One region of the Massilia violaceinigra genome, then DNA from elsewhere that is predicted to be linked to it. Evidence: riboswitches for the same ligand, from Rfam matches in the RefSeq annotation. Region 1 holds a riboswitch; each other region holds the start of a gene.
The links. A riboswitch is a leader RNA that binds a small molecule or an ion and turns the genes downstream of it on or off. The one in region 1 is predicted to bind cobalamin.
Positions count from the first base shown of each region.

Region 1 (4,509 bases):
GAATTCCCAGGCGCCGACCTGGAGCGCGTAACGCGCATCGAACGTGGTGCTTGATGCCATGCGCACGCCGCAGGTGTTGGCGAAGTCGGCGCCAAAACGCTGGCTGCCGGCCCATTGAGCGCCGATGTCGGCGCTGTGGCCATTGCCCGGCACCCAGGCCAGGCGCGCCGAGACCACGTTCTTCGGTACCAGCACCATTTCGCGCCCGGCGTTCGGGCCGCCGGTGAAGCGGGCCAGCACGTGCTGCCAGTTGCCGCTCACGCGCCAGTCGCGCGCGATGCGGGCGTGGACATCGAGCTCCACGCCTTTGCGCTCGGTCGGGTCGAGGTTGGTGTTGGCGCCGTAGCCGCCGTTCACGGTCGGGTCGTAGAAAATCTCGTTGCGCAGCTGATGGCGGAACACGCGCCCGTTCGCGCCCATGGCCGCATCGCCGTAAGCGACGCCCAGTTCCAGGTCGCGCGAGGTTTGCGGCGCCAGCACGGCGGAGGAGGAACGGTAGCCGTTCTCGTCGACGTTGGCCACGCGGTAGCTGCGCCCGGCCTTGGCGTACAGGTTTACCATCGGCATGACGTTGGCGCTGCCCTGCACTTCCCAGGCGTTGAGGGTGGTCTTGCTGGCATACGGTGCGGCGTAGGCGCGCTCGTCGGTGGCATCCTTCTCGAAGCGTTCGCGGCGCGCGCCGACAGCCACGCGGGCTTTGTGCGCACCGCCGAACTTGAGTTCATCGCGCACGTACAGTGCCCGCGATTTCTGCGTGGCGTCGGCGTTCGAGTAGTCCGACTCGGTCACGCGCGACCACGTGACAAGGTCCACGCCAGCCACCAGCTCATTGAGCATGCCGCCCATTTGCGCAAGGTGGCGCAGGCGCGGCGAGAACTGGGTCTGGGCGCTGTCGTAGGTCGACTTCGAGGCTGCGCGCACGCCCTCGAAGGTGTAGAAATAGGTGGAACGGACGGTGCGCTCGCGGCGCGACAGTTCGGCGGCCAGGTCGACGCTGCCGACGCGCTGCTCCACGAACGCGGTCACGCGGTCCGAATCGAGCGAGCCCACATCGTCGGGCGTGCTGGCCTGGCGCGGATTGTCGCGGAACTGCTGCATGCTCAGGGCACCCGGCAGGTCCGATTCCTGGCGCGCGCGGTCGTAGCGCAGGCCGGCGCGGCCGCCCTGGTACGCCCACTGGGCGCCGCCGCTGAAGGTATCGAGCTCGAAGCTGTTATGGTCGCGGTAATTGTCGGTGCGCTGGCTGCCGACCGAGGCGTCGAGCGCGAACCCGTTCCACGACTGGGCCACGGCGGCGCGCAGGTCGCGCAGGTTGAACTGGCCGGCTTCGGCGCGCAGCATGCCGCGCCGGCCATTGGCCTCGGGACGGCGCGTGACGATGTGGATCACGCCGCCGGTGGCGCCTTCGCCATACAGCACGCTGGCGCCGCCGCGGATGATTTCGATGCGCTCGACAGTCTCGATCGGGATCGACGACAGGGTCGCATTGCTCAATTCACTTTCGGACATGCGCACGCCGTCCAGCGTGACCACCATGTTCTGGCTGCTGTTGGTGCCGAAGCCGCGCAGGTCGAGGCTGAAATCGGGCGAGCCGTCCAAGCTCTGGCGGCCGTACACGCCGCCGATCTGGCGGATGGCCTGGTTGACGTCGGCCGCGCCGGCGCGGCGGATGTCGTCGGCGCTGATGACGGTCGCGCCGATCGGGGCCAGCGCCGGGTCGCTGGCAAAGCGGGCGCCGGTCACGGTCACGGCGGGCAGGGTCTGGGCCTGGGCTTGGCCATCGGCGGCCAGCGCGGTGCTGGACATGAAACACAGGGACAGGGCGGAAACCAGCGCGAGCGGCCTGGCGGAGAGCGCGCGGCGCGGCGATACTGCAGAAATCATGATGTCGTCTTCAGAAAATAGAGTCCTGGCTTGCGTCCCCGCAAGCCGGATTGCACGGACAGAGGCGCGCTGCGCGGCATCGTGTCCACCTGTTTTGGCCGGTATCCGGGCTTGCAAGGCGTCAGGAACGACGGCTTGCAGTACCGTTGCGGGGGCAGCACACTGCGTGTTTCCCGTTTAACTGCCGGCGTGAAGTCGCGGGCGGGCACCAAAACTGCGCCATTATAATCGGAGTCGCCATCCGGACCGCGGCCCGGCGGGCGTTGTGGCATGCTGTGCGGCTGGCCGGCTGCCCACCAGTATGGCCCATTACCAATCGAAGCGCCCGATGGCGCAGGAGAATGCATGCAAGCGCGTACCCGAACCATGGCCCAGAGGGCGCTCCTGCTGGCGGCAGCGGCCATCGCCGGGGCCGAGCTGATGGCGCAGGCCGACATCACCATCACGCCGATTCCGGAACCGGTGACCGACGTCGGCATCGGCTTCGCCATGCCCTCGGCCAGCGCGGTGAGCGTGCCGAGCGCCCCGCACGCGTGGGGCGGTCCGCGCAGCGGCAGCGAAGCGACCCTGTCGGACCGCGTGGTCGACTACCGGATCGAAGCGACGCTCGACCCGATTGCGCACACGGTCGACGGCAAGCAGAAACTCACCTGGCGCAACCGCAGCAAGGAGACCGTGCGCAGCGTCTACCTGCACCTGTACATGAACGCCTTCAAAAACGCCGGCAGCACCTTCTTCACCGAGCAGCGCGCATCCGGCTACAACGCCACCATCGCCCCCGGCGAATGGGGCCATATCACCCTGCGCAGCGTGACCCAGGGCGGCGCCAGGGTGGACTGGTCATTCGTCCATCCCGACAACGGCCCCGCCACCGACGAGACGGTGGTGCGCTTCGACCTGCCGGCGCCGGTGGCGCCCGGAGCTTCCACCAGCTTCGACATCGCTTTCCTGACCCAGTTGCCGCGCGTGGTGGCCAGCACCGGCCATGTCGGCAGCTTTCACCTGGTGGGCCAGTGGTTCCCCAAGATCGGGGTGCTGGAGCTGCCGGGCGAACGCGGTGCCACCAGGGCGCGCTGGAACGTGCATGAATATCACCACGAGACCGAGTTCTACGCCGACTTCGGCCGCTTCGATGTCAAGCTCACCGCGCCCAAGACCTACACCGTGGGCGCCACCGGCGAACTGCAGGGGCCACCGGTGGAACGGGGCGGCATGCTCACGCACCACTACGTGCAGGGCGACGTCCACGATTTCGCCTGGACCGCCGACAATCGCACGGCGCCGCCCCTGCGCGGTACCTGGAGCGCGCCGGGCAGCCCGCAGGTTGCGCTGTCGGTACTGTTCCCGCCCGACCGCGCGGCCAGCGCCGCGCCGGCGCTGAAAGCTGCCACCGAGGCGCTGACCTATTATTCGACAACGCTCGGACCGTATCCGTACAAGACGCTGACCATCGTGATCCCGCCGCTGAACGCCGACAACGCCGGCGCCATGGAGTACCCGACCTTCATCACCGTCAACGGTTACGACAAGGTGGTGCCGCGCACGGCCACCGCCTTCGACATTGATCTCGTCACGATCCACGAAGTCGGCCACAGTTACTTCCACGGCATCCTGGCGTCGAACGAGACTGAAGAACCGATGCTCGACGAAGGCTTGAACGAATTCTGGAACCATCGCATGCTGCGCGACACCGGCAAGGACGCGTATCTTGGACCGCCGCTGCTCGCGGCACTGGGCATCGCGCCGGGGTTCAAGGGCTTCGACGTCGAGCGTTATGACACCGTGCCCGCCGAACCGGCGGAACCGCTCGGACAGAACGCCCACATGCGCAAGCAGGGCATTGGCCCGGTGTACGTGCGCAGCGCCACCGTGCTGCGCGACCTGGAGGCACGCATCGGCAAGGAGGCAACCGGGCGCGCCTTCAAGGAATACTACCGGCGCTGGAAGTTCCGTCATCCGAGCATCGCCGATCTGCGCGAGACGCTGGCCGAGGTGAGCGGCCAGCGCGCCGCCGTCCACGCCGCGTTCGCGCAGCAGGTGTACGGCACGGCCAGCGTGGACGACCGCATTGCGCACTTCGCGAGCGAGGCGGAGGCGTCGGCCAAGGCCGGCGGCGCGGGCGCGTGGCGCACCAGCGTCACCCTGGAGCGGCGCGGGGCGCCGGTCGCGCAGACCGTGGTGGTCAAATTCGCCGACGGCGGCAGCGAAACCGTGGTGTGGGACGACCAGCAGCGCACGCGCACCTTCAGCTGGGTCAAGCCGGTCAAGGCGGTATCGGCCGAACTCGACCCGAGCCGCCTGCACTACCTCGACGCCAGCAAGCTCGATGACAGCCGCACGCTGGAACCGGACCGCAGCGCCGCGCGCCGCTGGGCCGGCGACCTGGCGGCGATGTTCAGCATCCTCTTTTCCCTGATTGCGACCGTGTGATGATCTCCTCCCCTGCCTTTTCGATTGCAGCGGCGGCGCGCGCGGCGCTGCAATGGCGCCTGCTGCTGCTGTGGGCCTTGTGGATGCTGGTGCCGACGCTGATCATGGCGCTGCCGGCGTGGCATCTGCTGTCGTCGAACCTCGATTATTCGGTGCACGCGGCGGCGCTGGCGCGCGCGCTCGACATGACCGCCG
Region 1 is NZ_CP024608.1:7,362,546-7,367,054, forward strand. It holds gene CR152_RS31820 (TonB-dependent receptor family protein) at 1-1,884, opposite strand, end outside; cobalamin riboswitch at 1,964-2,112, opposite strand; gene CR152_RS31825 (M1 family metallopeptidase) at 2,230-4,314, shown strand; gene CR152_RS31830 (hypothetical protein) at 4,314-4,509, shown strand, end outside.

Region 2 (4,509 bases), 2.4 Mb from region 1:
GCGCCCGACCTTGTAACGATCATTGCGCAGGCCTGCCAGCAGCAACAGCGTCTCGCTGAGCGCATAGGAGTCTTCAGCATACAGCGCATTGCTGCGGGTGCGGGTTGTGAAATTCGGGCGCAAGAGGTCGGGGCTGTCGAACCGGCCCGGGTTGAACCCGGTCGGCGCCACGCTGGAGGCACCGCCGTACGGCGCGTTGTTGGTGTGGGTGAAATTGATGGTGGCCGCTTCCCACCCGGCAACGACCCGGTTGGCCCCGGCATTCCAGCGCGCTTCGAGGCGGTTGCCGCTTTGTTCCTGATCATGGCCGATGGCGATGTAATCGCTGCGCTCGACCACCTTCGCTTGCGGGTCATAATCATAGGTTTCGGCATTGCGCCAGTGGCGGCGCGCTTTCATATACACGAGTTCGTCGGTGACGGTGAGGGCCGGCGATACGCGCCAGCTAAGGCGGACCAGCGCCTTGTCGTCGTCGAAGCCGATGTCGGCGTCGCCCACGTTGTAGTTTTGCTTGCGCAGTGCGCGCGCCAGAGCGCCATTGATCAGCGGTGTGCCGAAGTAGCGCTGCGGTTTCTGTTCCAGATGGTCGAGCTGCATGGCAAGGTCGATGGCGGGCGTCAAGGCATAGGCCAGGCTGGTGAGTACCTTGCCGTGGCGCGCATTGCCCCGCTCGATCAGCCCGTCGCTGCGGTCCGCATAGGCGTCGACACGGAATGCGCCGCTCTCCCCCAGCGCACCGGTGACGCCGACGCCGGCGCGCAGGGCGCGCCCGCCGCCGATGCCGGCCATCGCTTCGAGCGAGGTGGCGCCTGCCGGCGCCTTGCGCACGGCATTGATGGTGGCGCCGGTGGTACCGCTGCCGTGGACCACCGAACCCGGGCCGCGCAGCACTTCGATGTACTCATAACCCCACGGATCGGACGGATAGGTTGCCGTGCCCGAGCCCACCTGCGGGCGCTGGCCGTTTTCCAGGATGGCGATGGCGCTATTGCCGCTGAAACCGCGCGCCGCGTAGCCGATGCCGTTGCCGGGCGAGCTGATATCGGTCAGGCCGGTGGTGCGGGTGACGGCATCCTTGAGCCGCACATCGCCGCGCGCTTCGATGCTGGCCGCGCCGAGCGACTCGACGCTGGCAGGCACGTCCTGCGCCGTCAGATCGAGCCGGCTGGCAGTGGCGTTCTGACGCTTCAGCCCCAGGCCCTCATCCTCGGCGGCGGCTTGAATGGTCACAGTCGGCATCACCGTGGTTTGCCCGGCCCAGGCAGCGGACGCGCACAGGAGTGCGACGGCGGCGACGATGGGGCGGATGGGGTTAGGACGAGTTTGGCTGGAATGCATCATGGAAGCGTCTGACATAGTAAATGACCGGGTCCCCGGCGGTGAAAGTTCGCGAAGGCGCACGCCCCCGCCACGGCACGCGCCACGCGCCAAGGGCGAACGGATACGCGTACGCCATTGGCGTGCGATTGCATCAGCAAAAAGAAAAAAGGACGAATAACTAACAGGCAACACCACACCCCGGGCGTTGCGCATGCATCGTGACTGGCCGGTCTTCTGGCTCGCCTTCATCCTTCCCTGGTCTTGCCTTCCCATGCGATGCACAGTGGCGTTCGATCAAAGTCGTCAGGCTTACAGCAGCGGGGGCTGCGCCGGACTGGCGCGAGATGAAAATCTCGTGCGTCACCGGCTTCCCGTTTCACCCTCCGGCCGACAAGCGGGAGGGCACCATTCACGTATTGGGGCGCATTTTACATTCGACAAAGCACATTTGTCACCCTATTGCTGCGCTGACGCGGGCGCACCGGGCCGCAGCGGCGCTGGCGGCGAGCGCTGGCGTCCGGCCAGGTTCCGGCACCGGCCAGCGCTGTGCGGGTCATGGCCGCCGTAGGGTGATCGCACTACACATTTACAACAAATTCACGCATTTTCAATATTTTATGTACAACACGAATGCTTAATTAGCACTGTTGTTCGTATTTGAAATACATTAAGAACACCGAGCTCAGGCTTACTGAATAGTCAGCCTGCATGCTGGGACCCACTATAAAGGAGACACTACATGAGCATTCGCTTTCGTCGTTCCTTGCACACTTTACTACCCGCACTCGCACTATTGGTCTCGTATTCAGAGGCAGCCGCCAGTACCATCAACCAGAACGCCTCGTGGACCATCGACCGGGCCGGCACTTCCACCAAGTACCGCTCCGTCGCCTACGGGGACTCGATCTATGCGGGTTTCAACGGCTCCGTCACCAGCGCGGCCAAATACGCGGCGCCAACGGTGAACGCGGAATACCTCTCTGCGCAGTGGGGCACGGACATCGAAAGCGTGCGCCGCACCAAGTCCGGTGCGATTGCCGAAGACGTGTACAACAATAAAATCGTGGCTGAGCGCTCGTACATGCAAGCCAGCAACACTCGCGTCGTCACCTTCGAGATGTGCGGCAACGATGGCTTGCAGGCGCGCGCCAGCTTCAAGAGCCAGACCGGCACCTGCAATTACAGCGGACTGACCGCGGCGGAAAATAGCTGCAAGAAGTACGTCACGGCCGCGATGGACTATATTAATGCCAACGCCTATGCGGGTGTGAAGCTGAAAGTGATCTCCAACCTGCACTACCCGGGCTATGCGGTGGACAATGTGCAGAGTACCTGCAAGGATGCCGCTACCGGCGCCACCGTGAAAATGCAGGACAAGTTCCTGCCCGCCCTGGCGCGGATGAACTTCATGATGTGCGACGTCGCGCGGCAAAAAGGCTTCCAGTGCGCGGACAACTTCGCCCAGTACATGGGCGCCGACTACGATAGCAACGGCGACGGCCGGATCGACGCCGAGGGGCTGCGCTATGTGAGCGGCGAGAGCGAAGCGAGCTATGTCAACCGCCTCACATCGGCACTGCGCTCGACGATCCGCGACGCCAACACGCACTTCGTATCGTCAAGCAGCAGCTACGATTACATCCAGTCGGACGACACCCACCCGACCTACAACGGCAGCACCTTCAGTTCCGGCCTGTTCGGCAGCACCACGGGCAGCGGCGCGCCCCGCTACACCACGTTTAGCGGCGGCAAGAGCCCGATCTGGAATCAGTACGGCCACGAGCGCATCGGCTGGGCGGTATCGACCTACAATCCGGCCACGCCGTAACTGCCAGGCGCCGATCCTTGGATACGCCTCCGCGTTCCAGGCCGGCAGCGGCCAGCAGCGAGAACAGCGCTGCTGGCCATGCCTGGGGCCCATCCCGGGGCCGCATTGCCATCGCGGTGTTGCTCTGCATCGCCGGCGGCGTCATGCTCACGCTCCTGTGGATGCCATCGCGCCGCGCGAGCGACGTCGCCGCCACGCCGGCGCCGTTGCCTGCGCAGGCGATGCCGCCGGCCCAGGCCCCGGTCCCGGCCACCGTGCCCGGCGCGCCGGACAGCACCATCCCGCGCAAGGAACAGGCGCGTGCGCCCGAGGGCGACGCCGACCCCACGCCCGACCTCAAAAGCTACGTTGCGCGCGGCGAGAATCCCAGCATGGCCGAAGTCATCGAACGTCTGCACCAGCGCGGCATCCACTCCGGCCTGGGCGCCTTTTCGCCGCCGGGAACCAGTCCGCCGCTGGTCGGGCTGGCGGTTCCCGAGGACTTTGTTTTACCGAAGGGCTACGTGCGCCATCACCAGGCAACCGATGACGGCCAGCGCATCGAAGCGGTCCTGATGTTCGCGCCCGACTTTCAATTGCTCGACGCTGCCGGCAAGAGCGTCGCCATGCCCAAAAACGGCATCGTGCCGCCCGAACTGGCGCCGCCCGGCATGCCGATCCGGCGCATCGTCATCCCCCCGGCAATCGCACAGACACGGCCTGGCCGCTGAACACCATGACCCTATTGTCCAATCCGGCAGTACGCACCGCGGGGGGCATCCTCGCCAGTGGCGCCATGGTGGCGCTGTACGCGCGCGGCGGCGCGGCCTGGGTGCTCGGTTTCGTGCTGCTGGTGCCGTGGCTGCGCAACCTCGACACCAGCCCCACGCTGGCCACGGCGCTGCTGCGTGCCTACCTCATGACGCTGGCCTTCACGGCGGCCGCTTTCGCCTGGTTCGGCATCGCGCTCGGGCTGTATGCGCAGGTTGGCGCGGCCACCGGCGTGGCGCTGCTGCTGCTCGCCGCTCCGCTGTTCCAGCCACAATTTCTGGTCTTCGCGCTGGTGCGCCACATCACAAGGCATCGCTACGGCGCCGTGTTGGGCGCGCTGGCGGGCGCTGCGGCCTGGGCAGCGATGCAACGGCTGGTGCCCGGACTGCTCGGTGACACAATTGGCCACGGGCTCTATCCATCGCGCTTGCTGCGCCAGGGCGCCGATGTGGGCGGTACCGCCGGCCTGACCGTTCTGCTCCTGCTGGCCAACGAAGGCGTTGCGGCGGCGCTGGCGCGGCGCAGCGGCGGCCTGCGCGCGATCGCCAGGCCGCTCGCGCTGGCCGCGCTGGTGCCCGTGCTCCTGGCCGGCTATGGCCTGGCTGTGCTGT
Region 2 is NZ_CP024608.1:5,010,048-5,014,556, reverse strand. It holds gene CR152_RS21665 (TonB-dependent receptor) at 1-1,341, opposite strand, end outside; cobalamin riboswitch at 1,528-1,745, opposite strand; gene CR152_RS21660 (hypothetical protein) at 2,060-3,148, shown strand; gene CR152_RS21655 (hypothetical protein) at 3,166-3,858, shown strand; gene lnt (apolipoprotein N-acyltransferase) at 3,864-4,509, shown strand, end outside.
Region 2: another riboswitch for cobalamin. It lies ahead of CR152_RS21665 (TonB-dependent receptor); the one in region 1 lies ahead of CR152_RS31820 (TonB-dependent receptor family protein).

Region 3 (4,509 bases), 6.0 Mb from region 1:
TCAGCCGGTGGAGTTGATACAGGAAGACGGGTGCGCCGATCAGCGCGGTGATGACGCCCACCGGCAGCTGCTGCGGCGCGAGCACGGTGCGCGCCAGCGTATCGGCCAGCACCAGGAAGGCGCCGCCGGCCAGCGTGGCTGCGGGGATCAGCAGGCGGTGATCGGGTCCGCAGGCGAAACGGCAGGCATGCGGCACGATCAGGCCGACGAAGCCGATGCTGCCGGCGCTGGTGACGGCGCTGGCGGTCAGCATACCGGAACAGAAAAACAGGCCCTTGCGCAGTGCGCTGACGCGAATCCCAAGGGTGGCGGCGGCTTCCGCGTGCAGCGCCAGGACGTTCAGCGACCGGGCGCTGCGCAGGGCGAAAGCCAGGCCCACGGCGAGCACGATCCACGGCAGCGGGCGCAAAGGAGCGCCGGCTATGTCGCCGATCATCCAGAAAATCATGCTGCGCAAGCGGCTTTCGGGCGCGATCGAGAGCATCAAGGTCACCAGCGCGATGCAGGAGGTGGAGATAATCGCGCCGGTCAGCAGCAGCAGGGACGAGCCGCCTTCGGCCGCCGCATTGCCGCGCAAGTCGCGCCGCGCCAAAAGATACAGCAGCATCGAGACGGCCACCGCGCCCGCGAATGCAGCCAGGTCGACCATCCACATGGCCCACATGAACAGCAGCGCGGCCAGCGCGCCGACCGAGGCGCCGGCCGAGATGCCGAGTACATACGGCTCGGCCAGGGGATTACGCAGCAAGGCTTGCATCATCACGCCGGCCAGCGCGAGCGCGCCGCCTGTCACAAAAGCGACCAGCGCGCGCGACAGGCGCAGGTCGAGCAGGGTGGCGGCCAGGGTCGAGGTATTGCCTTTCGCAAGCGCCATCAGCGCGCCCGGCATCTCCGCCAGCGGGACCGGCACCGAGCCGACCATCCCGGCGACTACCAGGCTTGCCAATGCCAGCAAGGAGAGCGCCGTGATGACGACGCTGGCCCGGTGGCGCATGTTGCGAAAGAACGGATGCATGCGATTCCTATTTGCTGCCGTAGCGGATGCCGGCAAACACCTGGCGGCCGGCGGTGGCGTAAGTGCGCGCCAGTTCATACTGTTTGTCGGCGACGTTGTTCAACCGTAGCACGGCCGACCAGTCGGGCGCAAAGCGATACTCGGCAAACAGGTTCACCAGCCCGTAGCCGGGCAGCGTGTTGCGGTTGGCCAGGTCGTCGAAGCGCTTGCCGGACAGGTGCACGCCCGCGCCGGCAACCAGCGCCCCCGCCGTGTACTCGATGGCGAATTTGGCGTGGCGCTTGGCACGCCGCTGCAGGTTTTTGCCGGTGGTGTCGTCGCGCGGGTCTTGCAGGTCGAGCGAGCCGCTCATGTCGAAGGCGCCCATGCGGGTACGCGCGCCGAGGCTGATGCCCTCCAGGGTGGCGCGGTTGACGTTGTAGGCGCAGCCGTATGGATGCGTATCCTGCTGGACCGGACATATGATGGTGTTGACCAGCAGGTCTTGCAGGCGGTTGCGGTAGTAGACCGCGCTGGCTTCAAGCGTGCCATCGTTGTAATACACGCCGCCTTCGACGTTCTTGCCTTGTTCGGGCTTGTTGGCGTCGACCCCGTAACCGGGGTAATACAGTTCGTTGAACGTCGGTGCGCGAAAGCTGGTGCCGGCGCTGGCGTTCACGCGCAGCGCGCGCGTGAGTTTGTAGCCGTAGCCGACGCCGCCGGTGACCTTGTTGCCGTACTGGGTGCTGTCGTCGCGCCGCGCGCTGGCGCTGGCCAGATGGTTGCCGCGCTTGAGCGAGTAGGCCGCAGCCACGGAATTGGTCGCGCGGCTGGCGTTCAAGGCGCGCGTGGTGTCGGCGAACACGTCTTCCACCCGGCGTTCCAGAACCAGTTGCAGCAGGTCGCTACCCAAAGCGATGTCATTCTGCATGCTGTAGGCGTGCAGGCGCGTGTCGATACGGTTGCTGCTCGCCGCACTGGAGAAGTTGACCGATTTGTCGTCGGCCTCGGATGCCTGCAGGCTCACTTTCCAGTTGCGCGTGATCTCGTGTTTCGAGTACACGGCGATGTTGTCCATGTTCTGCACGCTGCGCACGTCGAAGGGACCCGCGCCCGCATCGTACTGCGACTTGAGGTGGCTGTGCAGGTACAGGAGGCCCGCTTCGTGGCCCTTGGCCAGCACGATGCCCAGCTGGCCGCTGGCGCTGTCGCGCGCATAGCCGTCGTTGTCCTGGTTGTAGGAGAAATTGCCCGGTTTGGTGGCCGAGAAGCCGTCATCCTTATCCTTCGACACACCGAACGCGTAGCTGATGCTGTTCTCGCCTTCGCTGGCGCCGGCCACGCCGAACGCCATCGAGCGCGCCTTGTCGCTGCCCGCTTCAACAGCGGCCGTGACGTTTGGCGCTCCGGCGCCGCGCCGGGTGAAAATCTGCACCACGCCGCCGATGGCGTCGGCGCCGTACATGGTGGCCAGCGGGCCGTAGACGATTTCGATGCGGTCGACGTTCGCCAGCGGCAGGGTGGCCCAGTTGGCGATGCCGATCGTGGACGAGCCAATGCGCACGCCGTCGACCAGTACCACGGTCTGCTTGGCGTCGCCGCCGCGAATGAACACTTGCGATGCGGTACCCGGACCGCCGTTACGCGTGATTTCGATACCGCGCTGCTTTTGCAGCAGTTCGACGACGCTGCTCGCACCGGAACGTGCGATGTCGGTGGCGCTGATCAGCACATGGTCGCTCAGCACCTCGCTGGACGGTTGCGGCGCGCGCGTGGCGGTGATGATGACGGCGGCACCGGCCGTATCGGCGGCGCTGTCGGCGAGGGCACAAGGGGAAGTAAAAGCTAGCGCGAGCGACGTCAGGGCCGCGTGGCGTACAACAGGAAAGGTCATGACAAATCTTCAGTGAATGCGATTGCGAGCAACCGGCCGACGTCCCCGTTGGCCAGATTGAAAAGGAACGCGCAAATCCTGCGCGTTCCCACCTGTCCTGGCCGGTATCCGGGCTGGCAAATGCGGCCGTCTCACCTTCCCATGCCAAATGCACAGTGGTCATACGAGGCGGCTCGTCGCCATGTCAGCGACATTTGCTTACCGTTGCGGGGGCAGCACACGTTGGCCTGTTGCAGGCTTCGTGTTTCCCAGTTTAACTGCGCTCATGGACATGGGCGCGGGCACCAAAACCCGATAATTATACACAGTCGATGATGACGGTCTCGCCGTAGGCGATGGCGTGGGGACGCTGCGCCGCTTCCAGCGCCATGGCCTCGGGACCCAGGCCGCGCGCGCGTGCCGACAGCAGGCGGATGGTGCCGGCGTGGCAGATGACGATGGCGCAGGGTGCCTGCGCGCGCATGCAGTCGGCATAAAACGCGGACACGCGCTGCGCCATGCCGGTCACGCTTTCGCCGCCGCCGGGGCGGTAGCGGGCCATGTCGGCGGCCCAGGCGTCGACGCCGGCACGGTCGATGTCGTCCCAGCGGCGCATTTCCCAGTCGCCGAAATCGAGTTCGGCCAGGCGCGCGTCATACCGCACCGCCGCGCCGCCGATTGACTCAGCCAGCATGGCACAGCGCCGCAACGGGCTGGAAAATACCGGTACGCCGGGGGGAAGGGTGGCGCGCAGGGCGGGCAGGGCCAGCGCCTGCAAATCAGGATCGACAGCGAGGTCGGTGCGCCCGTAGCACACGCCGGATGCTACTTGCGGCGCCAGGTGGCGTACCAGGTACAGGCGCATTCTAAGCCCCAGAGGCCGTGATGGAAAAACGCCAGCAGCGCCAGGTAAATGACCACTTCGGCCACTTGCTGCACGGCGCCCAGGCAGTCGCCGGTATAGCCGCCGATGCGGCGCAGGCACTTGGCGCCCAGCCACCACGCCACCAGCGCGGCCCCGGTCACGCTGGTGAGCAGCGCAAGCCAGGGCACCATGCCGGCCGTGGCCAGCGCCAGTGCAGGCACGCCAGCGCAGGCGCAGGCGATGCCGAATTCACGGTTGCTCATATGCTGGGCCATCGGCTTGGCCTTGCCATCGGCGCGCGCATATTCCATTTCCCAGATCAGGCTCACCGCCGCCAGGCGCGACAAGGGATGGGCGATGAACAGCGCGGCGATAGCGGCGGGTACGGAAAAAAAGGACAGCAGCGCGCATTTGAGCGCCACCGTCAGCCCCATGCCGACCGCGCCGTAGGTGCCGATGCGCGAGTCCTTCATGATCTCCAGCACCCGCTCGGTACTCAAGCCGCCGCCGAAGCCGTCGCACATGTCGGCCAGGCCGTCCTCGTGGAAGGCGCCGGTCAGGTAGATCGCCGCCGCCGTCGACAGCAGCACCGCCACCGGGGCCGGCCATAGCAATGACGCGCCGGCATACACCGCCGCGGCCACCGCCGCCACCACCACGCCGACCAGCGGAAAATAGCGCGACGCATGGTGCAGCCAGGACGGGTCGAATCCGACCCAGCCCGGAATCGGCACGCGGGTGAAGAATTGCAGCGCGATGAAGAACAGCCGGCACTGG
Region 3 is NZ_CP024608.1:1,396,403-1,400,911, forward strand. It holds gene CR152_RS06315 (FecCD family ABC transporter permease) at 1-1,015, opposite strand, end outside; gene CR152_RS06320 (TonB-dependent receptor plug domain-containing protein) at 1,023-2,888, opposite strand; cobalamin riboswitch at 2,971-3,192, opposite strand; gene CR152_RS06325 (histidine phosphatase family protein) at 3,187-3,732, opposite strand; gene CR152_RS06330 (adenosylcobinamide-GDP ribazoletransferase) at 3,693-4,509, opposite strand, start outside.
Region 3: another riboswitch for cobalamin. It lies ahead of CR152_RS06320 (TonB-dependent receptor plug domain-containing protein); the one in region 1 lies ahead of CR152_RS31820 (TonB-dependent receptor family protein).

Region 4 (4,509 bases), 2.4 Mb from region 1:
CGGTGTTTCGCGCGGCGTCAGGCCGAGCCGGCTGCCGGTGGCGGCGGCCGTGTCCAGGTTCAGCTTGCCGTTGGCGCGCGGCGCGCTTCCCGTGATCTCCACTGTGGGAAGGGGCTCATCGGCACGGGCGTGGGCGTTCATGGCGGTGCAGGCAAAGGCCAGCGCCGCCGCATGGAATGGGGTTGCAGTCATTTGGTGCTCTTGTTTCGTTTGCCTTGTGACAGGCGAGTGGAGATGGACGCCGCATGCGGCGCCTGGTCGGCTTGCTTGAGCCGATTCGTGAGCGAAGTCTTACCGGATCAGAACGATGGAGGACCGCGTGCTTGCGCGGCAGTCCATGCGAAGCGGGCTTTGGGCGCGTCGGGGAGGCGCGCGGTGGGTGGGGCGTCGGCGACGGCAAGCGCCAGCTGGCAAGGCGCTTGCGGCAACAGGAGCATGCCATTGCTGTGATGGCAGTACGGGCAATGCTTGAGCTTGCCGTCGTGCGGCGTGGGCGCAGCGTCGCCGGCCGGCAGTCCGACGGCGGGGGCGGCCGCGCTGCCAGCCCGGCAGATGTCAGCTGGCGGGTAGGGCGCGCCGGCGTTGGCGGCGAATGCATGCGAGAGCGCCGGCGCCAGCACGGCCACGAGCATGGCCAGCACGGCCAGCCAGGACGCCAGGACATTCGCCCTGCGGTTCATGCGCATCGTCGCGCTGCTCTCATCGTTACGCCGCTCTCATCGTATACATGCGCGGATTGTAGCAGCGCCGATAAGCGCCGTAAACGGCGGCGTGCCGGCGCAGGCAGGTTCGCGGACATTCAGAAGCGCCACGCCAGGCCGGCGCGCAGGGTGCGCATTTCACCCGGATGGGTATGAATGTCGGCTACCGGTGCAGATTCGCCTGGCAACTGCGATGCGTAGTAATAGTCGATATCGCTCGCGCGGCGGTCCAGCAAATTGAGCACTTCAACGGTGAGCTTGAGGCGTGGCGCGAGCCGGTAGCCGAGCTTCATGTTGAGCAAGGTGGACGACGGCGAGCGCACCGCATCGTCTTCGACCAGTGCGCGCGGGCCGAAGTAGCGCAGGCGCACGCCGCCCGACCACGGGCCGGCGGCGCCCGACACGCCGAGCGAGGCGGTGCGGGTGATCGACCCGGGGATGAAGGCGCCGGCCGGATCGCTGTCGCGAAAGCGCGCGTGCGACCACGCCAGGTTGGCATCGATGATCCAGTCTTTGGCGGGCGTGTAAAAATTGGCCAGCTCGATGCCGTGCCGCCGGCTTGGGCGGCCTGCCTCGGTGGTGCCGGCGTCGCCGATGAAGATCAGTTCGGAATCGAGGTCGAGCTTCCAGGCGGCGATGGTGGTTTGCATGCCCGGCGCCAGGCCGGCCAGCCGCAAGCCCGCCTCTTCGCCCGTTCCCCGCACCAGCGGCGTGGCGGGCTTGATGTCCGCACCGTCGGCATCCACCGCCAGGCCGGTCTTGGGATCGACAGTGCCGGTGACGCCACGCCCGTCGTTGCTGTGGAATCCCCGACCCCAGTTCAGGTACATCTCCGCATTTTTCCCCAGCGTGAAAATCGCCGTGAACTTCGGACTGGTGATGCCGGCATTCACCTTGCCCGAGTTGGCGCTCGTGTCGCTGTGGACATCGAACGCATAGCGGTCGGCGCGCAGCCCGGCGACCGTGCGCAGCCATGGCGCCCAGACGGTGCTATTGGACAGATACAGCGCGCCGCTACGCTCCTTGACCCTGTCCTCGCGCACGGTCGAGCGGCGCTGGCGCGCCTGGCTCGCATACAGGCCGACCGGGGCCAGCCTGTCCTGGCGCAGCTGAACGCCGAGCGCTGTCTCGGAAGCGAAGGGGCCCAGTGCGTGGCGCCATGTGCGCTCCGCGTTCAGGCCGAGAACCTGCCGGCTTTCCGCCTGGTGGAACTGGTCGCCGTGCTCCGGATCGTCCAGTGCATAGGTAAAGTCGCTGAACAGGTCGAGCCGCGATTTGATGAAATAGGCATTGGCCCTGGCGCTGCCCGTGCCGTACTGGCGGCTCCACTCGCCCGACAGGCTGTAACGCGAGGTTTCGCCGCCATCCGTGGGAGCGAGCGTGCCATAGCGGCCGATCAGGCCGGCGTCGAGCGCGCGTTGCGGCACCTGATCGGTCGACGTCCACGACGAATGCATGCCCATCGCCGTCACCCGCACATCGTCGTCGCCGCGCCGCCAGCTGTACGACAGCACGCCGTTGACACGCTTGTAGTCTTCCGGCCTCTCCCACGGGCCATCCTGTCCCGCGCGTTCGAGGGCGTACAGCAGCGTACCGGTGGCAAGCGGGGTCGCGTTGGCGACCAGCGCGCGGCTGAAGCGGTTCTGGCCGGCCTCCAGGCTCAGCAAGCCTTGCTCCATCTGCCGCACGTAGTCGAAAGCGGCTGCGCCGGCCACGGAAAAATCGCCTTCCTCCGCGTAATAGGTGCCTTTTTTATACGCGATGGTGCTGACCAGCTCCGGAATCAGGAAATTCAGGTCCGAATAGCCCTGGCCGTGCGCATTGGTCGGCAAGTTGACCGGCATGCCCATGACCGAGGTGCGGAAATCGGTGCCGTGATCGAGATTGAATCCGCGCGCGAAATATTGATTGGCTTTGCCGTCCCCGGCGTGCTGGGTCACGATCAGGCCCGGCACGGCTTCGAGCAGCTCGCCCGTGCGCAGCAAGGGACGGTTTTCGAGCTGCCTGGCGGTCACGGTGCCCTGGTTGGCCGAATCGGCGACGCCGAGCGGTATCAGGCTGGCGGACACGCGCACTTGCTGAACGGAGGATGGGGTATCGCCGTCGACGGTGGCGTTGGCAAAGGCGGGCATGGCCAGCAGCAGCATCGGCGACAGCAGGCGCAGCCCGCGTTGCGAGGGGGCAGGGGTGGTATTTTTCACGAGTACTCTCTGTTAAGACCGGACAGGCCGGTCTGCTTTTTTGTACGGCGCACATCCCCGTGCACCGAGAAAAAAGAAGCTGCGGCCGACAGAGGCGCGAGAGTTGATGGAGATGAGGGAGCGACGGCGTTGCGCGCGGTCCCGGGCGATCCACAAACACGACAATTCCCGGCCGCTTGCTTCCATGCGTCCTGGCCGGTATCCGGGCTGACAGGTCAGATTGCCTCGCCTTCCCATGCCTGCGGCACAGTGGACCAAAGAGACAACCGGCCGCACGTCGTTGGACGACATGCGGCGCCTGTTTTACCGTTGCGGGGACAGCACACGTTTGCCGCTGGCATGCCAGCGCGTGTTTCCCGTTTAACTGCGGCCTTCAGAGCAAGGCCGCGAGCACCAAAACGTGGTAATCATAACGGCTGCTGATGTATATAGCAATGTTTCCATATGCAGCGACAGGCCGGGCACAAGGAAGCGCTACGCTTGCCGGCCACGCTGGAACCGATTGCACGGGCCTTGATTTGAGGATGGCCTGCGCCGGGGAAAGGGGGATGGATGGCTGTGCGGCGCCGGACAGCCTGGCGCGCCTCATTGCCGCATCAGGGGCAATGAGGCGGACAAACCGGCGCTTACCAGTTGTATTTCAAGGTCGCCCGTGCCGAGTGGGAAAGGCCCAGATAGCAGCTGTGGGTCGCGAAGCAGGAGGCGACATAGTCCTTATCCGCCACGTTGTTCACGTGCAGTTCGGCCATCCAGTCGTTCATGCGCCAGCCGGCGCAGGTCGTAGCGCAGCGCCAGGTCAAACAGGGTACGGGCGGGCACAGCGAAGCTGTTGATCGTGTCGCCCTGCGTCTTGCCGGTATAGCGCGCGCCCAAGCCCAGGCCCAGGCCGGCTCTGGCCCAGGGCCACGCGGCACGTGCGCGTCGGTCTCCCAATGGGACTCGGACACGCCGGCCTGGTTCGACCCGATTCGCGATCCGCATGGCGTCGGGTGGCACCTCGACCGCCTGCTGTTCGACGCTGGCGTGCGCGATGGCGCCGTGGAAGCGGGCGTGGCGCTGGTCGACTCGGTGCGGCAGCTGGCGCTGTCGCACGAGGGCGGGCGCTGGCGTATCGATGCGCAATGCCTGGGGCAGGGCGGTGCCGCCCCATCCCGTGGAATGCACCAGACGCCAGTGCTGGTCGATGCCAGTGGCCGAGGCATGGCGGCGGCCAGGCAGCTCGGCCTTGCCCGGCGCGGCCGCGACCGCCTGGTGTGGCTGTACGCGCACTTGCCGGTGGACAGGGATGACAAGGATCAGGCCACCCGTGTCTGCGCCGACGCGAACGGCTGGTGGTATAGCGTGCGTGTGCCGTCCGGGCAACGGGTGCTGGCATTTCACCTTGATAGCGACGATGCCGAGCTCAAGGCACTGCGCGATCCGTACCGTTTGCTGGCCAAAGCGCAGCGCCATGGCTTGCTGGCCGGGATCCGGCCGGCGACGATGGACTTTCCGGTGCACCTGCGGCCGGCCGGCGGGGGCGGGCTCGATCCAGGCGCCACGGCCGCGCTGCCCGACGGCTTTTTCGCGATCGGCGACGCGATGCTGGCGTTCGACCCGATTGCATC
Region 4 is NZ_CP024608.1:4,915,628-4,920,136, forward strand. It holds gene CR152_RS21465 (TonB-dependent receptor) at 1-192, opposite strand, end outside; gene CR152_RS21470 (DUF2946 domain-containing protein) at 300-686, opposite strand; gene CR152_RS21475 (TonB-dependent receptor) at 800-2,902, opposite strand; cobalamin riboswitch at 3,079-3,315, opposite strand; gene CR152_RS34710 (hypothetical protein) at 3,529-3,663, opposite strand; gene CR152_RS21480 (NAD(P)/FAD-dependent oxidoreductase) at 3,662-4,509, shown strand, end outside.
Region 4: another riboswitch for cobalamin. It lies ahead of CR152_RS21475 (TonB-dependent receptor); the one in region 1 lies ahead of CR152_RS31820 (TonB-dependent receptor family protein).